2 regions of the Caulobacter sp. 05T431 genome follow, and region 1 is predicted to be linked to the other one. Evidence: riboswitches for the same ligand, from Rfam matches in the RefSeq annotation. Region 1 holds a riboswitch; the other holds the start of a gene.
What was found. A riboswitch is a leader RNA that binds a small molecule or an ion and turns the genes downstream of it on or off. The one in region 1 is predicted to bind cobalamin.

Region 1 (3,931 bases):
CGAGGTGCACGTGGGCGCCCAGCGCGACGAGCACGGCGTCTGGCGCGACGGCGACGGCTGCGTGGTCGAGGACTTCGGCCTGCCCGAGACCCTGATGCTGTGGGCCGAGGCCCGGCGACTGTTCGTGATCATCACCGACGATCCGCTGCACGACCTGACCGGGCTGGAGATGTGCCTGGACGCGCTGGCGCTGTACGCGGAGTAGGGGATTAAGGTGGGGACACACACTCACGGCAAGGCCTAGCCAGTTCGGCGAAGACCGTGGGGTGAGTGTGTGTCCCCTTCTTCAGGCTACAGCACCGCTCGAGCCGCCTTCGCCGCCGCCACCATGTTGACCAGGGCCGGGCGGACCTCGTCCCACTTGCGGGTCTTCAGGCCGCAGTCGGGATTGACCCACAGCTGCCCGGGCGACAGCCGCGCGCCGGCGCTGGCCAGCAGGGCGACCATCTCCTCGGGTCCCGGCACGCGGGGGGCGTGGATGTCGTAGACGCCCGGCCCGATCTCGGCCGGATAGGCGTAGGCCTCGAAGGCGTCCAGCAGCTCCATCTTCGAGCGCGCGGTCTCGATGGAGATGACGTCGGCGTCCATCGCCCCGATCGCGGCGATGATGTCGTTGAACTCCGAATAGCACATGTGGGTGTGGACCTGGGTCTCGTCGCGGACGCCGGAGGCGGCCAGGCGGAAGGCCTCCACCGCCCAGTCCAGATAGGCCTGGCGGTCGGCGCGGCGCAGGGGCAGGCCCTCGCGCAGGGCCGCCTCGTCGATCTGGATCACCTTGGCGCCGGCGGCCTCCAGGTCGACCACCTCGTCTCGGATCGCCAGGGCGATCTGGCGGCAGGTTTGGCTGCGCGGAATGTCGTCGCGGACGAACGACCACTGCAGGATGGTGACCGGGCCGGTCAGCATGCCCTTCATCGGCCGGTCGGTCAGCGACTGGGCGTAGCGCCACCATTCCACCGTCATCGGACGGGGCCGCGACACGTCGCCGAAGATGATCGGCGGCCGCACGCAGCGCGAGCCGTATGATTGCACCCAGGCGTGCTTGGTGAACACGAAGCCGGCCAGTTGCTCGCCGAAATACTGGACCATGTCGTTGCGCTCGAACTCGCCGTGCACCAGCACGTCCAGGTCGATCTCCTCCTGCCAGGCCACGGCGGCCGCGGTCTCCTCGCGCAGGAAGACCTGGTAGTCGGCGTCGGCCAGGACGCCCTTGGCGTGGGCGGCGCGGGCCTTGCGCACGGCGCTGGTCTGGGGGAACGAGCCGATCGTGGTGGTCGGCAGGGACGGCAGGTTCAGGCGGGCCTGCTGCAGGGCGATACGCCGGGCGAACGGCGAAGCGCGCTGGGCGTCGTCCGGCGTGACCGCGGCCAGTCGAGCCTGGACCGCCAGGTCGTGGATGCGCGGCGAGGACCGGCGCGCGGCGGCGGCCTTGGAGGCGGCCTCCAGGGCCGGCCGGACCGCGTCGCGGCCCTCGTTCAGCGCCTTGGCCAGGATCGTCAGCTCCTCGATCTTCTGGACGGCGAAGGCCAGCCATTGGCGGACCTCCGGATCGATGGCGGTTTCCAGCTCCAGATCGATCGGGGTGTGCAGCAGCGAGCATGACGGCGCCAGGATCACGCGGTCGCCGCCGCGCTTGGAGACGATCGGGTCCAGGCGGTCCAGCAGAGCCTCCAGGTCGGCGTGCCAGACGTTGCGGCCGTCGATCACCCCCAGGGACAGCACCAGCCCCTCGCGGGCCGCCGAGAGCGCCGCGTCCAGCTGTTCGGGCGCGCGGGCCAGGTCGATGTGCAGGCCGTCGACCGGCAGGTTGGCGGCGGTCGACAGGTTGTCGCCATAGGCCCCGAAATAGCTGGTCAGCATGATCCGCAGGCCCGGCGTGGCGTGGGTCAGCAGACCGTAGGCCCGGCGCAGTTCGCCGCGCTCGAACTCGGTCAGGTCCAGGGCCAGGCACGGCTCGTCGATCTGCACCCAGTCGGCCCCGGCCGCCATCAGGCGCTGCAGCACTTCGACATAGACCGGGATCAGCGACGACAGCAGGGTCAGCGGCGAGAAGTCCGGGTCACGGCTCTTGGCCAGCTTCAGGAAGGTGACGGGGCCCAGCAAGACGGGGCGGGTGCGGATCCCCAGGGCCTTGGCCTCCAGGAACTCGTCGATCGGCTTGGTGGACGACAGGGTGAAGACCTGGCCGCGCGACACCTCGGGCGTCAGGTAGTGGTAGTTGGTGTCGAACCACTTGGTCATCTCCATGGCCGGCAGGCCCGCGCCGTGGGCGTGGATGTGKCCGTGTTCGCAGACCTGGGCGTCGCCCTGCGTCCCGCGCGCCATGGCGAAATAGGTCGCGGTGTCGACCTCGCCGCCGGCCCAGCCGTAGGTCGCCGGGACGGCGCCGACCATGACGCTGGCGTCCAGCACGTGGTCGTAGAGCGAGAAGTCGTTGCTRGGCACGTGGTCCACGCCCAGCGCCTTCTGGCGTTTCCAGCCGTGCGCCCGCAGGCCGGCGGCCGTGGCGAGCAGGGAAGGGGCGTCGGTCTTGCCCGCCCAATGGTCCTCGAGCGCGAGCTTCAGCTCGCGGCGCGGGCCGATGCGGGGAAAGCCCAGGGTGGCGACGGTKACGGTCATTTCAAAAAACCTCTGCCGGTGTGAAGGCGGAGGCTTGATCGGGGCGCGCACGCGGTCGCGCACGGGTTCACGGGCCCGGTCGCGCCTTGCAAGCGACCAGACCGGGCACCCCGCCGGAGGACGTTATCTGTCGGGGCAGGTCTCCTGGCTCACGGGTCAGCGCCCCTGTCCTGGCCTTCCCGACGCGCCACCGATCCAGCTTCGGCGCGTCAGTGACACGTATCGGACAGCGGCTCGCCGCTCACAGTTGCGGGGGCAGCGCCGGATTTGGGATTTCACCCCCGCACCGACTTCCCTCTTAGCTCCGGACGCGAACGTCCGCAGACCACGACGAGCCTAGGGAGCGCGCGTTTCGGCTCATCGTCAAGAGGGATATAAAGATATCTTTATATGATTTTCACCAACCGAGCGCCGCGTCGCCGCGCAGGACGGCCTCGGCCGCCGCCGAGTGCCCCGATCCCTCCCGCTCGTGCAGGACCAGCGGCGGCAGCAGCACCAGCGGCGCCTTGCCGGTCTTGATCGCCCGCACGATCACCCGCTTGGCCGGGGCGTCGGCGAAGGGGGCGATGGGGCGGATCCTGAACGAGCCGGCCTTGGGCGCCAGCAGGGCCAGGAGGTCGGCCAAGCGGTCGGCGCGGTGGATCAGGGTGATGGTCCCGCCTTCGCGCACCGCCTTCAGGCAGAAGCCCGTCCAGGCCTTCAGGCCGCCGTCGGCCATCCAGGCGCCGGACTTCTCCGGCGCGGGCGCGCGCAGGGCGGCGGGGTCGTCGAAGAAGGGCGGATTGCTGATCACCGCGTCGAACACCGGCAGGTCCAGGGCCCGGAAGCCGCGCTCGACGTCGCCGGCGACGATCTCCACGCGATCGGCCAGGGCGTTCAGCCCGACATTGCCCCGCGCCAGCTCCACGGCGGCGGAATCGCGCTCCACTCCGACGAATCGGGCGCCGGGGCGGCGGACGGCCGCCGCCAGCAGCGCGCCGCCGACCCCGCAGCCGGCCTCGATCACCCGGTCGCCGGGGGCGGCGTCGCAGGCGGCGGCCAGCAAGGCCGCGTCCATGCCGGCGCGGTAGCCCGTCACGGGCTGGCGCAGCTTGACGCGACCGTTCAGGACGGCGTCTTCGGTGACCGCGAGGGGGCCTGGGGATGTGGGTAACGCGTCCGGCAACGTTTCAAGCCTTGTGCTCGCCTTGACCCTGACCTATCCCGCCAGCATTGTCGCTCGCAACGGCTGATCAAGCCCAAGGGACGCGAGGCGCAGGCCGACCTCCGGCGGGCGTCAGCAGGGAGAGTATGGTTTTGGACGCAGCTGCAG
Region 2 (3,931 bases), on a different contig from region 1:
CAGAGGTGCTGTCGATCGAGATCTACCGCCTGGTCGAGGCCCTGGAATGGGACAAGGCCCACCAGCTGGCCGGCGCCCTGCTGGCCTTCGCCTTCCTGGTGATGCTCAGCCTGTTGCTGATGGAACGCCGGGTCGAGGGGCGTGCGTCGAAGGCCTGATACTCACAGAGTTATCCACAAGCCCTTGGCGCGAAAAGCTATTCCACGGCCAAGCTCAGATCGCGTCAGAACGGGACGTCGCCCTGGATCGTCACCCGCTCGACGATGCGCTCCTGCGGCCAGTAGTCGAGGATGGCGTAGTGCTGGGTGGCGCGGTTGTCCCAGAAGACGATGGCGTTGGGCGTCCAGCGGAAGCGGACCTGGTATTCGGGAGTCTTCACCCGCTCCAGCAGTTCGGCCAGCAGTTGGGCGGCTTCGTCCTCGGGCAGGCCCAGGATCCGCGTCGTGAAGACCTTGTTGACGAACAGGTGCTTCTCGCCGGTCTCGGGATGGGTGCGGACCACGGGGTGGGCCTGCACCGGATGGGCGGCGCGCAGCTCCTGCCGCTTGGCCTCGTCCACCCGGTAGCCGTAGCTCTGCAGGATGTCGTGCTCGGCCTTCAGGTCGGCGATGCGGTCCTTCAGCTTGTCGGGCAGGTCGCGATAGATGGCGGCGGTGTCGGCGAACAGGGTGTCGCCGCCCAGCGGCGGCATGTGCCGCATGCGCAGCACTCCGCCCATCGACGGCGCGGGGCGGAAGGTGACGTCGGTGTGCCACTTGTTGGCGGCGCGGACGATCGGCACGATCTCCTCGCGCAGCTTCATGCCGTCGGCGGCCTCGATGTGCAGGATTTCGGGGAAGCCGGGCACGTGGGCGGTGACAGGATGCCCCTCCAAATCCCCGAAATAGCGGCCGAAACGGACATGATCCTCATGGCTGATGTCCTGGTCGCGGAAGAACACCACCTTGTGCCGCAGCAGCGCCGTGCGGATGGCCGCCACGCTCTCCGGCGTCAGCGGCTGGCGCAGGTCGACGCCTGAGATCTCGGCCCCGAGCACCGTACCGGCGGGCGTCACGGTGAGACCGGCGTAGTCAGGCGTTTCCGAAGCGGTGATCGGGGTAAAGGCGTTCATGGCGTCCTCCCGGAGCGCCGCCCATCCGCGTGAGCGACGGTTGTTATCCACACCCTAGACGTGGAATTCCGGCGCTCAATCGAGTTTTTCTCATTTCAGCCGCAGGGTGAGGCCGGCCACGACCAGGGTCACGGCCTCGGCGGCCTGGGCCAGGGCCTGGTGCAGCCGCCCGGCCTCGTCGCGGAACCGCCGGGCCAGGGCGTTGTCGGGCACGATGCCGAACCCGACCTCGTTGGACACCAGCCACAGCGCCCCTTCGAACCGCCCGACCACCGCGACCAGTTCGGCCGCCGCCTTCGCCAAATCGCGGTCGTCCAGCATCAGGTTCGACAGCCACAGGGTCAGACAGTCGACCACCACCACGTCGCCGGCGACCAGGCCGTCCAGCGCGGCGGCGAGGTCCATTGGCGCCTCGACCRTGGTCCAGGCCGATCCCCGATCCTCGCGGTGCCGCGCGATGCGCTCGGCCATCTCCGAATCGAAGGCCTGGGCCGTGGCCACCATCACCAGCCGGCCGCCCGTTTCCGCCGCCCTGGCCTCGGCCGCGCCTTGCGCGAAGGCGCTTTTACCGGATCGGGCTCCGCCCAGGACGAGGGTGAACGACAAGACGCGCTCCAGATTGCCAGTCAGATTGACCGTGTGCGGCGCAACATATAGTGCAGCTCTCGCGACAGGTTCCTCGAAAGAGGATGAAAAGGGAACTCGGGTGCGAAACCCGGGCTGCCCCCGCAACTGTAAGCGGCGAGCCCGCGTGTCACATGCCACTGGCCCTTCTTTTCGGAGAAAGGCTGGGAAGGCGACACGCACCGGCAATGACCCGTGAGCCAGGAGACCTGCCCGTCGCGGTCGTCCTTCGTCCGGCCGGGGTGCGCCGAACGATGGGGTTCTTCCCCCGTGGCGACATCGTCTGGCCGGCCCGAATCCTCGGGCTTGCCTTCGTTGCTGCGCACGGAGGACCTGAACATGCGCTCGATTTCCGTCCTGGCCCTGGTGGCCGCCCTTCCCGCCCTCGCTGCGCCGGGCTTCGCCCTGGCCGCCGAAACCTTGGACGACGCCAACGCCGTCGACCAGGTGGTCGTCACCGCCGGCCGCGCCGCCGACAAGCTGTCGGAGACCCCGGTCAGCACGACCGTTATCACCGCCGAGATCCTGCGCCAGCGCCAGGCCGTGGTGGTGTCCGACCTGCTGTCGCGCACGCCCGGCGTCACCGTCACCCGCAACGGCGGCGTGGGCGGCTCGACCCAGGTGCGCATCCGCGGCGCCGAGACCGACCAGACCGCCGTGCTGATCGACGGCGTCAAGCTGAACGACCCCTCGTCGACGGGCGGCGGCTACAACTTCGCCACCCTGCTGGCCGGCGACGTCGACCGCATCGAGGTGCTGCGCGGTCCCCAGTCCACCCTGTGGGGCAGCCAGGCCATCGGCGGCGTGGTCAGCATGATCACCAAGACCCCGGACGGTCCGCTGTCAGGCGACGCCACGGTCGAGGGCGGCTCGCGCGCCACGGCCTACGCCCGCGTCGGCGTCGGGGCCGGCGGCGACTGGGGCGGCTGGCGACTGGCGGCGGGGTCCTACACCACCGCCGGCGTCTCCAACTTCGACGAGGCCATGGGCGGCAAGGAGAAGGACGGCTACCACAACACCGCCGTCAGCGGCCGCCTGGACCTGAAGGTCGCCGAATGGGCGACGGTGGACGCCCGGCTGTCCTACGCCGCCGGCCGCAACGAGTTCGACGGCTTCCCCGCCCCGGCCTTCGCTTTCGCCGACACCGCGGAGTACGGCAAGACCAAGGAACTGGTCAGCTATCTGGGCACGCGCCTGACCAGCTTCGACGGCGCCCTGGAGAGCCGGATCGGCTACTCGTACACCCAGACCGATCGCGACAACTACAACCCCGACCAGGCCGTCACCACCAAGACCTTCGACGCCCGGGGCACCGACAACAGCCTGGAATACCAGGGCACCTGGACGATCAATCCGGTCTGGCGCGCGGTGTTCGGCGCCGAGACCGAGCGCACCTGGTTCCGCACCGCCGCGCCGTCCGACTTCGACCCGAACCCCACGGCCGACCGCCACGCCACCGGAATGGACAGCGTCTATGGCCAGTTGCAGGCCAAGCCCGTCGCGGGCCTGACCCTGACCGGCGGCGTCCGCTACGACGACCACGACACCTTCGGCAGCGCCACCACCTTCCAGGCCGGCGCCACCTGGACCCCGAACGACGGCGCCACGATCTTCCGCGCCAACTACGGCGAAGGCTTCAAGGCCCCGTCGCTGTACCAGCTGTACAGCGACTACGGGAACACGGCCCTGAAGCCTGAAGAGGCCAAGAGCTGGGACATCGGCGTCGAGCACAGCGTCCTGGACGGCCGCCTGCGCGGTTCGGTCACCTATTTCAACCGGGACACCACCAACCAGATCGACTTCCTGTCGAACAACATCCCGCCCAACTTCGGCGGCTACGCCAACACCGCCAAGACCCAGGCCGACGGCGTCGAGGTGGAGGGCAGCTTCGAGGTGAATTCACTGCTGACCCTGTCGGCCAACTACACCAACATGGACGCGGTCAATAAGTCGGCGGGCGCCAACTACGGCAAGGACCTGGTGCGCCGGGCCGGCGAGACCGCCAACGCCGACGCCGAGCTGAGCCTGCCGAACGGCCTGACCGCCGGGGTGACGATGCAGTATGTCGGCCACAGCTTCGACAACGCCGCCAACACCCGGCGGCTGAAGAGCTACGTGCTGACCGACGTGCGGGTCTCCTACCCGATCAACGACACGTTCGAGCTGTACGGCCGGGTCGAGAACCTGTTCGACCAG

Region 2: another riboswitch for cobalamin. It lies ahead of AC1U89_RS14015 (TonB-dependent receptor plug domain-containing protein); the one in region 1 lies ahead of metE (5-methyltetrahydropteroyltriglutamate--homocysteine S-methyltransferase).

What each region holds. Positions count from the first base shown of each region.
Region 1 covers NZ_JBFTKU010000028.1:10,653-14,583, reverse strand. The annotation lists gene AC1U89_RS21655 (nucleoside 2-deoxyribosyltransferase) at 1-205, shown strand, start outside; gene metE (5-methyltetrahydropteroyltriglutamate--homocysteine S-methyltransferase) at 292-2,619, opposite strand; cobalamin riboswitch at 2,737-2,964, opposite strand; gene AC1U89_RS21645 (tRNA1(Val) (adenine(37)-N6)-methyltransferase) at 3,017-3,697, opposite strand; gene AC1U89_RS21640 (polyprenyl synthetase family protein) at 3,916-3,931, shown strand, end outside.
Region 2 covers NZ_JBFTKU010000014.1:26,915-30,845, reverse strand. The annotation lists gene modB (molybdate ABC transporter permease subunit) at 1-158, shown strand, start outside; gene AC1U89_RS14025 (TauD/TfdA dioxygenase family protein) at 224-1,111, opposite strand; gene cobU (bifunctional adenosylcobinamide kinase/adenosylcobinamide-phosphate guanylyltransferase) at 1,202-1,717, opposite strand; cobalamin riboswitch at 1,767-1,966, shown strand; gene AC1U89_RS14015 (TonB-dependent receptor plug domain-containing protein) at 2,075-3,931, shown strand, end outside.